3 regions of the Erwinia sp. L03-1 genome follow, and region 1 is predicted to be linked to each of the others. Evidence: predicted binding sites of a transcription regulator. Region 1 holds the regulator's gene; each other region holds the start of a gene.

Region 1 (6,688 bases):
TGCGGCACGCGGTATCCCATCGCTTGATGAAAGCTTTGTGGTTATCCACTTTCAGGCGCTGGAGGATATTGATTTCCCCTATCTCCTGTCGATGCTGCAGGGCGCGTTTATCTCTCAGATCAATACGCTGGTGGTGCCGGGCGGCAAAATGGGGCTGGCGATGGAGCTGATAATGGGGCCGCTGGTCAGGCGTCTGATTGAGGGGAAAAAGATAGTCTGAGACACCGTGCGTTAAGCCCCAGAGAAAAAAATAGTCCGGGCCACTGCGCATTAGCCCCACAGGCTGGGGCTAATGGAATGTTAAATTTCGATCGCTTCAAAGCTGTGGGTGATTTCAACGCCTTTGCCCAGCATCAGGGCAACGGAGCAATACTTTTCTGCCGACAGGTCGACGGCGCGGGAAACGGCTTTCTCCTCCAGGCCCTTACCGCTAACAATAAAGTGCAGGTTGATATGGGTGAACAGACGGGGTGCTTCTTCCCGGCGTTCGGAAGTCAGTTTGACCTCGCAGTCAGCCACGTCATGGCGCCCCTTTTGCAGGATTGACACCACGTCGATGGCACTACACCCGCCGGCCGCCATCAGAACCATTTCCATTGGGCTGGGTGCCTTATCGCCCGCATTGCCGTCCATTAAAATCTGGTGCCCGGATGAGGATTCTCCCAAAAACGTGAGCCCTTCTACCCATTTAACACGTGCTTGCATAACAAATCCCTCTAAGTCATTCAGTTAACGCCAGATTACGCTTCGGCAACAAAAACGGCAATGCGACAATTTTCACACTATGCTGAAGCGAGACAACACAAGACACTCGTTCCAAGCTGTGCTACAAACAAAGCTGTAATAATTTCGTTCGTACTCTACAAGCATGACGAAACGGCACAACATAACGACCCAGGCCTGCGACAGGGTTCGGGATAATTTCCCTGATGGGAAACGCGTCACTATTTCAACGCCTGACAGGGAACTCTGCCCCTGTGTTTAGGCATGATGACAACAGAGGATAATCGCGAATGGTTCTCGGCAAACCGCAAACAGACCCGACTCTTGAATGGTTCCTGTCACATTGCCATATTCATAAGTATCCATCCAAAAGCACGCTAATTCACCAGGGTGAGAAAGCGGAAACGCTTTACTACATCGTGAAAGGTTCAGTCGCGGTGCTCATTAAGGATGAGGAAGGCAAAGAGATGATCCTCTCTTACCTCAACCAGGGCGACTTTATCGGTGAACTTGGCCTGTTTGAAGAGGGTCAGGAGCGTAGCGCATGGGTCAGGGCGAAAACCGCCTGTGAAGTGGCTGAAATATCCTATAAGAAATTCCGTCAGCTTATTCAGGTTAACCCTGATATTCTGATGCGACTCTCTTCGCAGATGGCTCGTCGCCTGCAGGTGACGTCTGAGAAAGTGGGGAATTTAGCTTTCCTCGATGTGACGGGTCGCATCGCGCAGACGCTACTAAATCTGGCTAAGCAGCCGGATGCAATGACTCACCCGGATGGGATGCAGATCAAAATCACCCGCCAGGAAATTGGTCAGATTGTGGGCTGCTCGCGCGAAACCGTGGGCCGCATACTCAAAATGCTGGAAGATCAGAATCTGATCTCCGCACACGGTAAAACTATCGTAGTTTATGGCACGCGCTAACCGGCTCTGATCCCCCCGGCGCAACCTCCCGTTGCGCCTTTTTTATTGGTATGGAGCGATGTGGCGCAGACTGATTTATCATCCTGAGGTTAACTATGCCCTGCGTCAGACGCTGGTGCTCTGTTTACCGGTAGCGATTGGATGGCTGTTGGGCGATCTGCAAAAGGGACTGCTGTTCTCCCTGGTGCCCGCGTGCTGCAATAACGCCGGTCTGGATACGCCGCATAAGCGCTTTTTCAAACGCCTTATCGTGGGCGGAAGCCTGTTTGCCTTTAGTAGCTTTCTGATCCAGTACCTGGGTGAGCACAGCGTTCCCCTGCCTGCGATTCTGTTTGCTATGGCAATGCTGCTGGGCGTCACGGGTGAAATCAGCCCACTGCATGCCAGGCTGCTGCCCGGATCGCTTATCGCCGCCATCTTCACCCTGAGTCTGGCCGGCCGCATGCCGATATGGGAGCCGCCCCTGCTCTACGTGCTGGGGACGATCTGGTACGGGGTGTTCAACTGGTTCTGGTTCTGGCTGTGGAAAGAGCAGCCGATGCGCGAAACCCTCAGCCTGCTGTACCGCGAGCTGGCCGACTATTGTGAAGCCAAATATACCCTGCTCACCCGTCTGACCGATCCTGATAAAGCCCTGCCGCCGCTGCTGGCCCGCCAGCAAAAAGCCGTCGATCTGATCGGCATCTGCTATCAGCAGATGCATATGCTGGCCGCCAACCGCGACAGCCATCATAAACGTCTCATCCGCGCGTTTCAGGTCGCGCTGGATTTGCAGGAGCATATCTCCGTCAGCCTGCATCAGCCTGAAGAGGTGCAGAAGCTGGTCGAAAAAAGCCATGCTGAAGCGGTCATTCGCTGGAACGCGCAAACCATCGCCGCACGACTGCGGGAGCTGGCCGATGATATTCTTTACCACCGGCTGCCGGAGCGCTTTGTGATGGACAAGCCGCTCGGCGCACTTGAAAAAATCGCCCGTCGAAGCCGGGATAATCCGGTGGGACAGTTCTGCTACTACCACTTCAGCCGCATTGCGCGCGTCCTGCGCACGCAGCGCCCTTTATATCAGCGCGACCTGATGGCCGATCGCCAGCGCCGCCTGCCGCTGCTGGCCGCCTGCAAAAGCTATCTGTCGCTGAAGTCTGCCGCCCTGCGCACCGCCGCCCGCTTTGCCGTGATGCTCACTTTCGCCAGTACCCTGGCGATGTTCTTCGACCTGCCCAAGCCCTACTGGATCCTGATGACGGTGATGTTTGTCAGCCAGAATGGCTACAGCGCCACCCGCGTACGCATCCAGCACCGTGCACTCGGTACGCTGGCCGGGTTGATTATCGCCGCCGTCGCCCTGCGCCTCCACGCGCCTGAGGCGATGGTGCTGTCGATAATGCTGGTTATCACGCTGGTCAGCTACCTGGTTATCCGCAAGTTCTACGGCTGGGCGATGATTGGTTTTACCGTCACCGCCGTGTACTCGCTCCAGCTGCTCTCGCTGAACGGCGCTGACTTCCTGCTGCCACGGCTGATGGATACGCTGATGGGATGCATGATTGCCTTTGGCGGCATGATCTGGCTGTGGCCCCAGTGGCAAAGCGGGCTGCTGCGGCAAAATGCCCACGACGCGCTGGGCACCTACCAGGATGCGCTGCAAATGCTGCTTGGCAGCGAGCAGGATCCGGTCAGGCTGGCTTACCAGCGTATGCGCGCCAACCAGGCGCATAATGCGGTGTTCAACTCGCTTAATCAGGCCATGCAGGAACCGGGGTTTGATTCAAACTATTTGGCAGACATGAAGCTGTGGGTGACGCACAGTCAGTTTATTGTCGAGCATATCAACGCGATGACCATCCTCGCCCGTGAACATACGATGCTCACTCCGGCGCTGGCCGAGCGCTACCTGCAAAGCTGTGAAATCGCCCTTCAGCGCTGCCAGCAGCGGCTGGAGTATGATGGTCCCGGCTCGGATACCAACGTGCTGGAGGATTTACAGGGAGAGTTTGAACAGGGACCGATAACGATTCTGGAGCGACACCTGAGGCAGATACTCGATCACCTCAGGATTATGCATACCATCTCTTCGCTGGCCTGGCGCGACCGGCCGCATCACGGACGCTGGCTGTCACGCCGCTTAAAAAAAGCGCCTAAAACGAAAGGCAGAACGCACAGCGAGAAGCGGGAGGAGAGCAGGCAAGCATAACGCGGGGTTTTCAGCCATCCAATAATCTCCCTTCCTGCTTACTGCTCCATGCTCCATGCTCCATGCTCCATGCATGATGCATCATGCTCCCTCCATGCATCATGCCGTCAGAATAGCGCTGTTTCTACCGCCCTGGCAAAGCGGGCCATGCCCTCTTCAATATCGGCAGGCTCAATCACCAGCGAAGGCGCAAAGCGCAGCACGTCCGTTCCGGCGTTAAGGACCATCACCCCTTCAGCCGCTGCGGCATGAAGAATATCCCGCGCCTTACCGGCATGCTCCGGCCTGAGTGCGGCCCCGATCAGCAGCCCCTTGCCCCGGATATCACTGAAGAGCGGCCGCTTAGCGTCCAGCGCGGTTAGCGCCGCAACAAACTGCTCGCGACGCGCTTCCACACCGCTCAGCACCGATTCGGTGTTGATGATATCCAGCGCGGCCTCTGCCACGGCGCAGGCCAGCGGATTACCGCCATAGGTGGTGCCATGGACGCCCGGCGACATGGTTGACGCTATCTCATCGGTGGTGAGCATCGCGCTGACCGGGAAGCCGCCGCCCAGGGCTTTGGCAGTGGTGAGGATATCAGGCACCACGCCATAGTGCTCACAGGCAAACAGCTTGCCGCTGCGGCCCATGCCGCTCTGCACTTCATCCAGCACCAGCAGCGCCTGATGTTTATCGCACAGTTCGCGCAGCCCCTGCATAAATGCCTGGGTAGCGGGCATCACTCCGCCCTCGCCCTGGATCGGTTCCACTACGATAGCGCAGGTATGGTCGTCAATGACCGCTTTCACCGCAGCGAGATCGTTAAAGGGAACATGGACGATATCGGCAGGTTTAGGCCCGAAGCCATCGGAATATTTCGGCTGCCCGCCGACGGAGACGGTGAACAGCGTGCGACCATGAAAGGCGTTATGAAAGGCGATAATTTTACTTTTATAGGGCGAGTGGCGTTTGGCAGCATAGTAGCGCGCCAGCTTAAAGGCGGCTTCATTGGCTTCTGCACCGGAGTTAGCAAAAAAGACGCGGTCGGCAAAGGTGGCGGCAATCAGCTTGCTGGCCAGACGCAGCGCAGGCTCATTGGTGTAGACATTGCTGGTGTGCCACAGGGTCTCGCCCTGGGTTTTTAACGCCTCAACCAGCGCAGGGTGGCAGTGGCCCAGCGCGGTCACCGCGATACCACCGGAAAAATCGATATACTCTTTGCCCTGCTGATCCCAGACGCGGCTGCCTTTGCCCCTGACCGGCACAAACTGCGCGGGTGCATAAACAGGCAAAATAACCTCATCAAACGTCGCGCGCGTTACCGCTGATTTGTCCGCTGCCATCGGTGACCCCATTTTTCTCGTTGCATTAAAGTGAAATATTAGTCACAAAATATGCATAAAAAACCACTCAAAGGCAACTTAATTTACGGCTTAAGGAAATTCTCCAGCAGCTGATGTCCCTGCTCGCTAAGAATGCTTTCCGGATGGAATTGCACCCCTTCCAGCCGCAGCTCACGATGGCGAAGTCCCATAATTTCATCGGGCTGGCCGTTACGCAGCGTCCAGGCCGTCACCTCAAATTCCGCGGGCAGCGATGCCTGCTCAACAATCAGTGAATGGTAGCGCGTGACGGTCAGGGGATGATTCAGTCCGGCAAACACGCCGCCGTCACGGTGTTCAATCGGTGACGTTTTGCCGTGCATCACCTGGCGGGCGCGAACAACCCGACCACCAAACGCCTGGGCAATGGCCTGATGCCCCAGGCAGACGCCTAAGATCGGTATCCTGCCGGCAAAATGACGAATGGCCGCCAGGGAAATACCCGCTTCGTTGGGCGTACAGGGGCCGGGAGAGATAACCAGATGCTGCGGACGCAGCGCGTCAATTTGCGCTAACGTCATCGCATCATTGCGCTGGACACACACGTCTATCCCCAGCTCGCAGAAATACTGGTAGAGATTCCAGGTGAAAGAGTCGTAATTATCAATAAGCAGCAGCATGGAGGCTCCGGGCCGGATGAAGACGCCGCTATTCTACGCATTTTCACCCTGTCCGTTTATCACTTTGCTCTGGATAGCAAAACGCGGCCGTAAGGCCGCGCTTACCGCCCTGAGAACGCGGGCGGGAGGGAATGCAGAACGCGTGTCGAAACCGTTAAGGCAGCACTTTAGCTGAAAGGATAACGACAGGCTTAACCGGCACATTCTGATAAGGGCCGACGTTCTGTGACTGAACCTGAGAAATTTTGTCTGCCACATCCTGACCTTTGACGACTTTACCAAATACCGCGTAGCCAAAGTCACGCTGACCATGATCGAGAAAAGCGTTATCGGCAACGTTGATAAAGAACTGGCTGGTGGCGCTGTCTTTGTCAGCGGTGCGGGCCATGGAGACGGTACCGCGTTTGTTCAGCAGGCCATTATCCGCTTCGTTTTTAATCGGCGCTCTGGTGGGCTTTTGCTGCATATCGGTGGTGAAGCCGCCGCCCTGCACCATAAAGCCAGGGATCACGCGATGAAAAAGCGTGTTGTTATAGAAGCCGCTGTTAACGTAGTCGACAAAGTTCTTCGTCGAGACGGGTGCCTTCTGATTATTCAGTTCAAGTTCAATATTTCCCGCTGAGGTGGTCAGCAGAACATGGGTATCCCCTTTCGCAGCCAGTGCAGATACGGAAAGTGAGGAGAGTGCCAGTACGGTAGCGACGGCTGCCAAAGTGCGTTTTAACATGGAAAATTCCTTTCTGAGGGCGGTGGTCAGAAAAACAAAATTGATTGTAAAGAGGCGGTTAGTTACGCGCCAGCGTTTTACTTTTATTTACGTGCGAAATGTCACTGCGCAACCGTTTTCCTCTGAGGCGTGGAGTGATA
Region 2 (6,688 bases), 640 kb from region 1:
AACTGGTCGGCAATTAGCGGCGGGAACAGATCGCGACGCGTGGACATCATCTGGCCAAGCTTGATCCACACCGGGCCAAGCTGCTCCATCGCCAGCCGCAGGCGTTCGCCAACCGGCTTATTTTTATGGCGGTTGGGGATCCAGAACAGGCATCTGCGCCAGAGGATCAGCGGAAGCGCCAGGCGGGTTTTAGGGATAAATTCGTCCAGACCGTAGCTCAGGAATACGCTGATGATAAAGTAAAGACGGCGGAGTTCTCCGAAACTCATTTGACCTCCAGCTTGTCGATACGCGCTTCCAGTGCCGCCAGAGCGCGCCCGGCGGCGTCAACTTCTTCGGCAAACCAGGCAAGCTCCAGCGCGCCGGGCGCCAGACGCCACTCTTCGGTCAGCGCCTGACCCAGATAACGTTGCTTACGCTGAATATCACCCTGGATAAATTGCAGGCCGCGACGGCCAAACTGGCTGATACCGTGAGCAGCAACATCGCCCATCCACGGCGACAGATATTCAGCCGGATCGAGCTCAGCCAGATCGATAAGCGCCGAGAAATGTTGCACCACCTGCAAATCGCCCTCGACTTCCAGCTCCCCGCTGCGGATCAGCCCGGTGAGCAGCTGACGATTACGCAGCTTAGGCAACGTGGCAAGGCGCGTTTTCACCGTGCAATCCGGCGTATCACCCCATTCAGACAGCACATCAACCTGCTTCTCACTGAAGATAAAAATGAAGGGCTGCGTTATTTCAGCCAGCTCAATGCGCAGGCTTTTGCCGGACAGGCGCTGGCGCGCCGCTTTCAGGCCACGGTCGCGATACAGTATCTTATTTAGCGCCGTTTCCAGCCCTGCGGTTAACAGCGGCGTTAAGGTCATTCGCTTTCCTGTTTAAAACTTGAATCCACGATGCAGTGCAACAATGCCACCGGTAAGATTGTGGTAGGTGGTATTTTCAAAACCCACGTCCGCCATCATCTGCTTAAGCGTTTCCTGGTCCGGATGCATACGGATGGACTCGGCTAAATAGCGATAGCTTCCGGCGTCTTTCGCCACCAGCTCGCCAATGCGCGGCAGGATATGGAATGAGTATGCGTCATACGCTTTATTAAGCGGTTCCAGCACCGGTTTCGAGAACTCCAGCACCAGCAAGCGGCCACCCGGTTTCAGTACGCGGAACATCGACGCCAGCGCCTTCTCTTTTTCCGTCACGTTGCGCAGGCCAAAGGCGATGGTAATGCAGTCGAAATAGTTGTCCGGGAAGGGCAGCGCTTCCGCATTGGCCTGGACGTAGCTGACGTTACCGATAATGCCGTTGTTACGCAGCTTTTCGCGGCCGACCTTCAGCATTGAGCTGTTGATATCCGCCAGCACCACCTCACCGGTGTCACCCACCAGACGCGAAAATTTCGCCGTCAGATCGCCCGTTCCACCCGCCAGATCCAGCACGCGCTGGCCCCGGCGCACGCCGCTACAGTCGATGGTGAATCGCTTCCAGATGCGGTGGATGCCAAACGACATCAGATCGTTCATCAGGTCATATTTAGCCGCAACGGAGTGGAAAACGTCAGCGACCATTTCCTCTTTGTCGCTTTTCGCTATGGTACGGAAGCCGAAATGGGTGGTGTCCTTTGATTCATCTGCCATTTGTTTTGCCTGCTCTGCAATCAATTATCAATCAAGTGTATCAGAGTCCCGCAGGTCAGGCACGTTGCCTGGCCGCTTATTCACTTACGCCTGCTGCGGGATTAAAGCCCATCGCGGCTTCTGTTTCGATCGGCTCATCCGTTTCGTCATCGCCGGGATCTTCAGGCGATTCCGGCATCGCCTGATCGACCAGACGGGGATTGATTGGCCGCTTCACCTCCACCCCCAGATGACGAAAGCTTTCGGTCTGGGCGATCAGATTCCCGCGCCCTTCGGACAGCTTTTTCATCGCCTGGCGGTAGCTGTCATGCGCCTTATCCAGGCTCTGCCCCATCGACGTCATATCATCCACGAACAGCCGCATCTTGTCGTAAAGCTTCGCCGCGCGGTCGGCAATGCGCTGCGCATGGCGGCTCTGATGTTCATAGCGCCACAGGTTATTGATGGTGCGCAGCGCCACCAGCAGCGTGGTCGGGCTCACCAGCATAATGTTTTGGTTGAGCGCCTCGTTAATCAGCTCCGGCTGGCGGTCAATGGCCAGCAGGAAAGCCGGTTCGATGGGGATAAACATCAACACATAATCGAGCGAGCGTAAACCGGGTAATTGTTGATAATCTTTTCGGCTGAGCAGGCGCAGATGCCCGCGGATTGAGGTGATATGTTCCGTAATGGCGGCTTCGCGCGAGGCGTCATCCTCGCTGTTATAGTAGCGCTCGTAGGCCACCAGGGTCATTTTGGCATCAATCACCACGTCTTTACCCTGCGGCAGTCGGACGATGACATCGGGCTGCATCCTGGCATTTTGCTCCAGCTGGATATTGACCTGCGTCTCGTACTCATGCCCCTCACGCAGTCCCGAGGCTTCCAGCACCCGACTGAGCACCACTTCGCCCCAGTTACCCTGCGTTTTGTTATCGCCTTTCAGCGCGCGGGTAAGGTTGATCGCTTCCTGCGCCATTTGCGCATTAAGCTGTTGCAGGTTGCGGATCTCGTGGGAAAGCGTGTGGCGCTCGCGGGCTTCCTGGCCGAACCCCTCCTGCACCTGGCGACGGAACCCCTCCAGCTGTTCACGCAGCGGGGTGATCAGACCGTTCAGACTTTGTCGGTTCTGCTCGTCCACCCGGCGGCCACTGTGCTCGAAAATGCGGTTTGCCAGGTTCTCAAACTGGGCGTTAAGCCGCTGCTCGCTGTTAACCAGCAGGCGCTGCTTCTCTTCCGCGGCCATGCGCGTCTCTTCAAGACGGATAGTCATCTCTCTCAGTTCAACTTCCTGAGCGCTGTTAACCTCCAGCTGATTACGCAGCTCCCGGCTGAGCTGCTCACTTTCGTTACGCCAGTGTTCAAGGTGATGCAATTTTTCCTGCGCAGCCGACAGCCCACCGTGTAGCTGGCGTAATTCTGCCTCAGACTGTTTTTGCGATTGCTGCTGATTTTCAAGCTGCTGATGCAGGCGATCGCGCTCCTGTCGGAGCTGTTCGGCCGCCTGCATCAGTAATTGCCGTTCGGTTTCCTGGCGGGAAAAGCGCTGCTCGCTACGAAACCAGGCTAACAGCCAGCCTGCCAGCAGGCCAGCCAGCCCGATCCCTACGCTGTATATCATTGTTGCATCCACAGGCGTCCTCCGTCCCGATCATGTCTGGAGGAAAAGGTAGAGGCGCACTGTATGAATGTCCAGACAAAACGTTACACCAGGCGGCGGGCTGCCTCAACAACGATACGTACGGCGTCGGTCTCGGTGCGCTTCATCGCTTCTGCATCAGGAATTTCCTGCTGCGTGCGGTTAACGATCACCCCGGCAACCATACCTGCCCTTAAGCCCTGGCTGGCGCACATGGTCAGCAGCGTGGCGGACTCCATCTCATAGTTCAGCACGCCCATTTGCTGCCACTCTTTCAGCGAATGTTGGAAGCGGCTCACCACGCGGCCTGAAAAGGTGTCATAGCGCTCCTGACCGGGATAGAAGGTGTCAGACGAGGCGGTGATACCGATATGCGTTTTAGCACCGGCGGCCTTAGCGGCCTCCACCAGGGCAGTGGTGCAGCTGAAATCCGCCACGGCCGGGAATTCAAGCGGCGCAAAGTGCTGGCTGGCACCGTCCAGACGAACCGAACCGGTGGTGACCAGCACGTCGCCGACGTTGATATCCGGCTGAATTGCGCCGGTGGTACCTACGCGCAGAAACGTGCGCACGCCAAGCTGCGCCAGCTCTTCCACGGCAATAGAGGTTGAAGGCCCGCCAATACCCGTCGAGCAAACAACCACGGCTTTACCGTTAAGCTCTGCGCGCCAGGTGGTGAATTCACGGTGAGAAGCCAGGTGCACAGGATTCTCCATCAGGGCGGCTATTTTTTTCACCCGCTCAGGATCGCCCGGCACAATCGCTAACGTCGCGCCCTGTAGGTCAGCCCGGGTAATACCGAGGTGGAAAACATCTGACTGCGCCATGTGATACTCCTGCTAGAGAAAAAGGATAGGTAACAATGCAGTACGATAAAAGAATGTCGCACCTATTTATGTGACTAATCTCACTACACATAATGAAAGTTACAGGAAAAATAACGATAAGAGTGATATATGTCGCATTTTAGGACTCTCCACCCCGTCAGGGAACCGATTGACCCTGTTGGCTCCGCGCTGCCAGTGTTAAAGAGAAGTAAAGCCCGGTCACCTGGTCTGGACGCAATCCTGGCTATAGTTAGCTGATTGCGCTAACGCATGCACGGAGAGGACAATGAAAACCGAAGATAATATGACTCAAAAATTGAGCAACAATGGGTTCACTCCCGCGGTATCGCCCACCGCTTCCACCACGATCCTGACCGACAGCGCCGATATCCTGTCCGGCGAAACCTCTGTTCCTACTCAGGGCGAAAATATGCCCGCCTTCCATGCCCGACCCCGCCACGCGAAAGGTCCGCTCCCGGTCGTTTTGGTGGTTCAGGAAATTTTTGGCGTCCATGAGCATATTCGGGATATCTGTCGCCGCCTGGCGGTTGAGGGTTATCTGGCTATCGCGCCAGAACTCTATTTCCGCCAGGGGGATCCCTCAGAATATAGCGACATTCCGACCCTGTTTTCCGAGCTGGTCAGCAAGGTGCCTGATACCCAGGTGCTGGCCGATCTTGACCATGTGGCAAACTGGGCATCACGCAACGGCGGTGATATGCGCAATATGGCGATTACCGGATTCTGCTGGGGTGGGCGTATTACCTGGCTTTATGCCGCGCATAACCCGCAGCTGAAAGCAGGCGTTGCCTGGTACGGCAAACTGGTGAGTGAAAAAAACCTGAAGCAGCAGAAGCATCCGGTTGATGTGGCCGTGGACCTTAACGCGCCGGTACTGGGACTGTACGGCGGCAAGGATGACGGGATCCCGCTTGAAAGCGTAGAAACCATGCGTCAGGCGCTGCGCGCGGCCAATGCGGACGCAGAAATTGTGGTTTACCCGGATGCCGGTCATGCCTTTAATGCCGATTACCGACCCAGCTATCATCAGGAGTCAGCCAGAGACGGCTGGCAGCGGATGCTGGCCTGGTTCCGCCAGTACGGCGTGGAATAGGACAGTAAAGCCCCGGAGATCGCCCGATCCCCGGGGCCTTAGCCATTAGCGACCTTTGTCGCGCTAAGCCGCAATCAGGCGTTAGCATTCTGCCTTGCTAACGCTAACGCCCTGCTCATGCTTTAGCGTTACGCAGGTTCTGCGCCGCCTTAACCATATTCGCCAGCGCCTGGCGGGTTTCGGTCCAGCCACGGGTTTTCAGGCCACAATCCGGATTCACCCACAGGCGTTCGGTTGGAATACGCTTTGCGGCTTTCAGCAGCAGCGCCTCAATGCCTTCCACGTCAGGCACGTTCGGGGAGTGAATATCGTAAACGCCCGGACCAATTTCGTTCGGATAGTCGAACTCTTCAAATGATTCCAGCAGTTCCATATCAGAGCGTGAGGTTTCAATGGTAATCACGTCCGCATCCAGCGCCGCGATGGAGTCCATGATGTCATTGAACTCGCAGTAGCACATATGCGTGTGGATCTGCGTATCATCCTGCGCCACCGCGGCGTTCAGGCGAAAGGCGTCCACGGCCCATGCCAGATACGCGGCCCAGTCAGACTGGCGCAGCGGCAGACCTTCCCGCAGGGCAGGCTCATCAATCTGAATTATGCCGATACCCGCTTTCTCCAAATCTTCCACTTCGTCACGCAGCGCCAGCGCAATCTGTTTGGCGATAGTCTCGCGGGAAACATCCTCGCGTGGGAAAGACCAGCAAAGAATGGTGACCGGGCCGGTTAGCATGCCTTTGACTGGCTTACCCGTCAGGGACTGGGCATATTTCGCCCACTCCACGGTAATGGGGTGTGGACGGCTGATATCACCAATAATCACCGGCGGCTTCACGCAGCGGGAACCATAGCTCTGGACCCAGCCATTTTGAGTGAAGGCGAAGCCATCCAGATTTTCACCAAAATACTCCACCATATCGTTACGCTCGGCTTCGCCATGCACCAGCACGTCCAGACCTAAGCTTTCCTGCTCCTTAATCGCCTGTTTGATATGTTCAGCGATGCCGGCGCGGTAGTGGCTACCGTCCAGGCGACCCTGCCTGAAGTCCAGGCGCAGGCTGCGGATCTCGGTGGTCTGCGGGAATGAACCAATTGTTGTGGTAGGCCAGGTCGGCAGCTTAAAACGGGCACGCTGGGCTGTGGCGCGCGTTTGATAACCGCTGTGACGCTGGCTGTCTTCAGCCGTAATGCCCGCCAGGCGTTTACCCACCGTCGCATTATGCACCCGGGCAGAGTGATGGCGCGCGCGAACCGGTGCGCTCCAGGCTTCAAGTGACTGCGGATCGTTATTATTCAGCGCCTTGCTTAACAGTGACAGCTCGGCGCATTTTTGCAGGGCAAAGGCGAACCAGCTTTTCACTTCCTCATCCAGACGGGTTTCCGTGCTCAAATCGATTGGACTGTGCAGCAGTGAGCAGGATGAACCAATCCACAGCTGATTGCGCTGGCCGATCAGCGGCTGCAAACGTTCAAACCAGCTGCTGAGATCG
Region 3 (6,688 bases), 290 kb from region 1:
TAAATCAGCTTCAGCCGCACCGACAGTTCACCCAGCGGCCCGTTGCCCAGCAGCAGAGGCTCGACCGCATATTTCACCGCATAATCATCCTTGCGGAAAACCTGAATCACCAGCAGGTTAACGGCTTCGGCCAGCAGCTCAACGGCTGCAATCAGAAAACTTCTTACCGAACGTCCTGCATTCAGGCGTTCCAGCACCCGATTCTCAAAAGCCTGTGGTTTTTCCATAAGAGCCTGCATATCAATCTCTGACCCTGCGGGGTGCCGCCTTAACGGGTACGGCGTTTGCCGTACCCTGTCCGTTCATCCGTTGAAATCGGAAGTGCGGGCATTATGCCATAGCGTTCCAGGCTTTAACTACGGCGGTGACCACTTCGCTGTCGGCATCAAGCCCGGAAATCTCCACCAGAGTAGCCTGCCCCCCCAGCGCTGACAGCATCGTTGTCAGCTCCTGCGCCTGAGTGTCCTGGTCGCTGCGATAATGCATTGCAGCGGCAATGCCCTTCACCAGGTTGTCGTGCGGCAGGCCATATTCCAGCGTACCCAGCGTGGGTTTGATCAGGCGGTCGCCTGCACTCAGCTTGCGCAGCGGCTGACGTCCCACGCGTTCGACATCATCCTTAAGCCAGGGGTTTTCAAAACGGCCAAGAATTTTTTGAATGTAGGCCGCATGTTTATCAGCATCAAAGCCATAGCGCCGCACCAGCACCGCGCCGCTCTCCTCCATCGCCCCTTTAACCACCTTACGTACGTGCTCATCCAGAATGGCATCACGGATGGTCTGGTGTCCGGCCAGCTGGCCGAGATAGGCGGTAATAGCGTGTCCGGTATTGAGCGTAAACAGCTTGCGCTCGACAAACGCCATCAGGTTATCGGTCAGCTCCATGCCGGGGATCGCAGGGAGGGGGCCTTTAAACTGTGTCTCATCAACAATCCACTCGCTGAATGTCTCAACGGTGACTTCAAGGGGGTCAGCCGTACCCGCCTCGGAAGGTGGCACAATGCGGTCCACGGCAGAATCGACAAAGCCAACGGTGGCATCGACCCAGGCGTGATACTGCTCCGGCAGTGCCTTGAGCACGTGTCCCTTAAGCTGGGTGGTGCCGCGCACCATATTTTCACAGGCAATGATATTTAACGGACGGCTATTGCCGCTGTCGCTGCGCGCGATCAGCCCTTTGGCAATACCGCCTGCGATACGTTCGAGGATCTGCGGCCCCACGGCGGTGGTCACGATATCCACCTCCACAATCAGAGGGATAATGTCATCGCTGGCGCTGCTGACCGCATTCACACCCTTCACGATCTCCAGCTGGGCTTCTTCGCCGACGACGCGAACCGGGTATTCGTGGCGCGCATTGAGCGCATCCAGTACCACCTGGTTGACGTCAGCGAAGGTCAGTTGAATACCGGCGTCTGCCAGTAACTTACCAATAAACCCACGGCCGATGTTACCGGCACCAAAATGTAATGCTTTCATAACTTTTTCCCGTATTAACGATCGAGGGCCGGACAAACCCGACCCGGAAAATGGGCCGGGCATGCCCGGCCCAGGGAGGTCAATTCTGTCAGCCTGATGCGCTACGCTGTTTTTTTACCTGACAGCAGATCCAGCACTTCCTGCACGCTGGAGGTGGTGGTTAGCTTAGCGATCACGCTCTCATCATCCAGCGCATTCGTCAGGCTGGTGATCACCTGAATGTGTTCATTATTGCGGGCGGCGATACCAATAACCAGCCGGGCAATATCCTCTTCCTCCTCGCCAAACTGCACCCCGTCAGGATACTGGCAGAACACCACGCCGGTTTTCAGTACGCGGTCTTTGGCTTCAATGGTGCCGTGCGGCACGGCGATGGATTCGCCCAGGTAAGTCGGCGTGAGCTTTTCACGGTCGAGCATGGCTTCAACATATTCTGGCTCAACGTAGCCCCCTTTCACCAGCTGTTCACCGGCAAAGCGGATGGCCTGCTCTTTGTTGCTGGCGTGGTTGCCGAGGAAAACGTTGCTGGCGCTCAGCCGGAACAGATGCTCCTGGCTGTCGTCATAGCTATCACTCAGGGCGGCACTCACTTTATCACGATGGCCCGCGCTGCGATTCGCCTCCACCAGACGCGATGTCAGGTCGGTATAGAGTCCGCTGTCGAGAAAGTTAGTCAGCGAAATGTGCTGGGCATGAGGAGCCTGACGCAGGGCGCGCTCGGTGAGGTCGCGGTGGGTAATGACCAGATCCACATCGCCCGGCAGATTATTGATGGCGGTATTGGTCACGGAAATATTCGTCAGACCGGCATCGTTAACCTTTTTACGCAGAACGCCCGCGCCCATTGCGCTGGAACCCATTCCGGCATCGCAGGCAACGATGATTTTGCGCACCAGGCTCAAATCGCTGTTCAGGCCGTTAGCGCCAGCGGCAGCGGCAGACGCTGTCCCGACCTGGCCTTTAGACTGCGCTTTCATATCGCTAACGCGACGCGCGGCCGCGTCGATATCCTCTTCTTCCTTCACCTTGCTGGTCTTCAGTAAGATAGCGGAAACCACGAAAGAGACGGCAAATGCGGCCACAATCGCCGCGATATTAGCGAAGTAAGCACCTTTTGGCGTCATCGCCAGTACGGCGAGGATTGAGCCAGGCGAGGCAGGAGAAACCAGACCGCCGTTGAGCAGCGTCAGGGTAAAGACGCCGGTCATACCGCCGAGGATAACGGCCAGAATCAGCCGCGGGTTCATCAGCACATAGGGGAAGTAGATTTCGTGGATACCGCCCAGGAAATGGATGATTGCCGCACCGCCGGCAGACTGTTTGGCATTGCCCCGGCCAAAGAACATATAGGCCATCAGCACGCCCAGGCCCGGACCGGGGTTAGCTTCGATCAGGAAGAAGATTGACTTACCGGCTTCACTCGCCTGCTGAATCCCTAACGGGGAGAAGATACCGTGGTTGATGGCATTATTCAGGAACAGGATTTTCGCCGGTTCAACAAATATTGAAGTCAGCGGCAGCAGGTTGTTCTGCACCATCAGGTTTACGCCCGCGGCAAGGATATGCGATAGCCCTTCTACCAGCGGACCGATCGCCAGAAACGCGAGGATGGCCAACAGCATGCCGATAATCCCGGCAGAGAAGTTGTTAACCAGCATCTCGAAGCCGCTTTTGATTTTGCCGTCGACCAGACGGTCAAATCTTTTGATGGCCCAGCCGCCCAGCGGTCCGGCAATCATCGATCCGAGAAACATCGGCATATCCGCACCAACAATCACGCCCATGGTGGTGATTGCACCGACCACGCCGCCGCGATCGCCGCCCACCAGTCGACCCCCGGTGTAACCAATCAGCAACGGCAGCAGATAGGTGATCATCGGTGCGACCAGTTTGGCCATGGTTTCATTCGGCAGCCAGCCGGTCGGAATAAACAGCGCGGTGATAATACCCCAGGCGATAAACGCGCCAATATTCGGCATTACCATGTTGCTCAGAAAGCGACCAAAGTTTTGTACTCTGATCTTGATATCTGATGAGGACATAAAAACACACCCCTTATTGTTCCGCGCTGACAAAAAAGCGCGCGCGAGAGATTTTTTAGTTGAGGAAGTCGCGGTAGCACCGTCGGTATCACTGTATGCAGCCGGACTCTATCACGTGACTTTCTGCCTGCGTAGTGAGCAAAGGAAGTGTGATCAACGTCACTAGATTCAGGTGGGGTATGGGGGGGTTTTAGTGATACTGATCACAATAAAACGCTGTAAATAAAATACGCAGGCGGGATCTTTCCCCTTAATCGGGAATAAATGTGATGAGTATCACATTATATATTTGGCTGTTTGTTTTGAAATTGTGATCTCATTCAAATTTTATTTTCTGCCTGGCAGGCGGAAAGGGGGGTAATTAAAGGGTGGCGCAGGGGGGTGTAAATAAGTTACCAACGGAGCAGGGGGATAAAACGGCATCCTTGCCGTATCAGGGCGTTACTGGAAAGTATTCTGTAACGCGCTCTGCGCCTGGGCCAGCGCCTGTGAATTGGCCGACAGGTTAGTCATCATCTGGTTGTACTGCGTAGCCTGCTGCTGGGTAGGAAACTGAATGGCCGGGCCATTAAAGGTCACCTGAGTACCCTGCTGTTGCAGGAAATCACCGGTCTGCACCGCATTCTGGCTAAGCGTTTGCAGGGCGGGCAGCAGCGGCATCAGTACGCTGACGGGCTGCGTCACCACTTTGTTATAAACGTTATCGTAAACCGTTTTCAGATCGGACGGCTGTTTCAGGCCAGCTTTACCGCTATCCGCCTGCGTTCTGGCCGCCTGAATCTGCTGCGTCAGCACGCCAAGCGAGCCGCTTGCCTGGCGCAGAGAATCACGTCGGGTCAGGTAATCCTGTGGCATACGAATGGCCGACAGCTCATCCACGACGGGCTTGATACCGGAATCGACCGCATGATTAACCTGCTGGGAAAAGCCGTAAATAATAGCGTAATCATTAATATAAGGACCAAACTTCTGCTTTTGATCCGCGCTCAGCGCCGGTAAATGTTCGCCGCTGCGCTGGACGGTGTTTTGCAGGAAATCAATAAATGCTTTGCGCTGATCGGCTTCTTTATCGCCGCAGCCGGTCAGTTGCAAGACCAGAAACAGTGCCGCGAAAGGCACCAGCAGACGCGTCCACGCACGCGAGATTCCTGTCGTCATGGGAAGTAACTCCTGTAAATAATAAGGCTGTTTTAAGCAAGCATGAGGGCGGCAGACGCCGCGCCTAAAGAATAGTCCAACTCGGAGGCCGGGGATAGGGCTTAAACTTACTCTTAAGCGTTACGCTTCAACCGCCAGCGGGCCGCGGTATAAGCCTGTTGGTCGGGTATGGAAACATTTGCTAAAAGCAAGGTTGAAAAATAGTCTCAAATTACGACGCAAATCGCCAAATCTGATCTAATACTTATGATCCTGGCGTACCCCCGCGCTGTACTCTTTATGTATACGACGAGAGCATCTCCGTGGCAACTGGCCGCCAGCATTATGAACCTGAGACTCAGGTTCTAACCCTCTGGCCGTTCACTATTGTGATTTTAATGAGGAGTGCTCTATGGAAATTAAAGATCCTATGTCCGAGCTGTTATCCAGCCTTGAGCATATTGTATTGACCCGTGAAGTGATCCAGTCCGCTCCCCCATTAAAGGGTGAAGTATTGATGCCCGAACCAAAACGTATCAGGGAAATTACCGGTCTGGAAATTGATGAGTTTGCCCTGGCCATGGGCGTTAGCGTTTCATCGGTGAAAAGCTGGGAAGCGAAGCGCACCAGGCCTTCGCGCAGCGCACAGAAGTTAATGCAGTTGATTCAGTCCAATCCGTGCCTCAGCCGCGAGCTGCTGGCATAAAAGAAAAACCCGCCGCTGGCGGGTTTTGTGTTTTACGAGCGCGAAGCCTTCATATCGATCACAAAGCGGTACTTCACGTCGCCTTTCAGCATCCTTTCAAACGCGGTTTCCACCTCATCCAGACGAATCACTTCCACATCCGAAACGATATTGTGCTGACCACAAAAATGCAGCATCTCCTGCGTTTCACGGATGCTGCCGATGGATGTGCCGGAAATGCTCAGGCGGCGAAAGACAATCGGCGCCACGTCCGGTGAGGTATGGGGTGCATCGGGAATGCCCACCAGCACCAGATGACCGTTCGCCTTCAGCGTGTTGAGGTACGGGTCCAGATCGTGCGGAGCCGCGACGCAGTCCAGAATGATATCAAGGCTGCTGACCTCTGCTGCCATTTGCGCGGCGTCTTTAGAGACAACCACTTTACTGGCCCCCAGGCGGAGCGCATCGCTGCCTTTTGACGGCGACGTGGTAAACAGCACCACTTCCGCGCCCATGGCATGGGCCAGCTTCACCGCCATATGACCCAGTCCACCCAGGCCAATCACGCCGACCTTCTGGCCAGGCTGCACGTTCCAGTGCTTCAGCGGGGACCAGGTAGTCACGCCCGCGCACAGCAGCGGCGCAACTGCGCTCAGCTCAAGGCTTTCCGGAACGGTAACCACAAATTTGCTGTCCACAACGATGCTGTCTGCGTAGCCGCCAAAGGTTTTGCCGCCGATAACCTTCTCGTCGCCGTTATAGGTGGCCGTGTAGCCCGCTTCGCAGTACTGCTCTTCGCCCTGGTTACACTGTGAGCAGTGACCGCAGGAGTCTACCATCACGCCAACGCCAACCAGATCGCCTGCTTTAAACGCGGTTACGTCGCTGCCGGTGCTGATGACGCGACCAACGATTTCATGTCCCGGCACCAGTGGAAACTGGCTGACGCCCCACTCATTGCGCGCCATATGCAGGTCGGAGTGGCAAACGCCGCAGTAGTGGATATCAATATGCACATCGCCGGACTGAAGTTCGCGACGTTGAAATTCGAAAGGTTCGAGTGGCGTAGTGGCGGATTTTGCTGCCAGACCTGTTACCTGCATGTTAAAGCTCCCGGAAAGGTAAAGCGGCGTAGGGTAAAGAATTGTATCCATGGGGGCAAGGAGGAGTTGTAAGCGGAGGTGACGTATTGCAGTGACAGGCTGCCACAGGCAGGTATGTACCCTTACAGGGTGAGGGTACTGCGTCATGCTGAACATAAACGGGCGGATAAAAATCCGCCCGTTTATGTTTACGTCATCACGCTAAGCCTTTAGGGCCTATTGCAGCAGCGAGATATCCGCAA

Evidence for each region. The regulator CRP, encoded in region 1, controls carbon source genes, mostly activating them, when cyclic AMP is high. The targets are predictions, from matches to a motif close to ATGTGANNNNNNTCACAT.
Region 2: the regulator CRP is predicted to act here: its motif matches at 4,205-4,222, upstream of udp (uridine phosphorylase).
Region 3: the regulator CRP is predicted to act here: its motif matches at 3,786-3,803, upstream of AC4PCC_RS00265 (PTS mannitol transporter subunit IICBA).

Annotation. Positions count from the first base shown of each region.
Region 1 covers NZ_CM178762.1:348,573-355,260, reverse strand. Annotated here, with positions in the region: gene AC4PCC_RS01545 (phosphoribulokinase) at 1-220, shown strand, start outside; gene AC4PCC_RS01540 (OsmC family protein) at 301-705, opposite strand; gene crp (cAMP-activated global transcriptional regulator CRP) at 1,014-1,646, shown strand; gene AC4PCC_RS01530 (YccS/YhfK family putative transporter) at 1,705-3,837, shown strand; gene argD (bifunctional acetylornithine/succinyldiaminopimelate transaminase) at 3,945-5,162, opposite strand; gene AC4PCC_RS01520 (aminodeoxychorismate synthase component II) at 5,246-5,821, opposite strand; gene ppiA (peptidylprolyl isomerase A) at 5,976-6,548, opposite strand.
Region 2 covers NZ_CM178762.1:4,561,537-4,568,224, forward strand. Annotated here, with positions in the region: gene ubiB (ubiquinone biosynthesis regulatory protein kinase UbiB) at 1-269, opposite strand, end outside; gene ubiJ (ubiquinone biosynthesis protein UbiJ) at 266-871, opposite strand; gene ubiE (bifunctional demethylmenaquinone methyltransferase/2-methoxy-6-polyprenyl-1,4-benzoquinol methylase UbiE) at 884-1,639, opposite strand; gene rmuC (DNA recombination protein RmuC) at 1,716-3,251, opposite strand; gene udp (uridine phosphorylase) at 3,323-4,084, opposite strand; gene AC4PCC_RS20875 (dienelactone hydrolase family protein) at 4,371-5,198, shown strand; gene metE (5-methyltetrahydropteroyltriglutamate--homocysteine S-methyltransferase) at 5,314-6,688, opposite strand, start outside.
Region 3 covers NZ_CM178762.1:60,901-67,588, forward strand. Annotated here, with positions in the region: gene AC4PCC_RS00255 (MltR family transcriptional regulator) at 1-227, opposite strand, end outside; gene mtlD (mannitol-1-phosphate 5-dehydrogenase) at 331-1,479, opposite strand; gene AC4PCC_RS00265 (PTS mannitol transporter subunit IICBA) at 1,581-3,521, opposite strand; gene AC4PCC_RS00270 (DUF3053 domain-containing protein) at 3,963-4,679, opposite strand; gene AC4PCC_RS00275 (HTH-type transcriptional regulator) at 5,071-5,364, shown strand; gene AC4PCC_RS00280 (NAD(P)-dependent alcohol dehydrogenase) at 5,397-6,446, opposite strand; gene glyS (glycine--tRNA ligase subunit beta) at 6,663-6,688, opposite strand, start outside.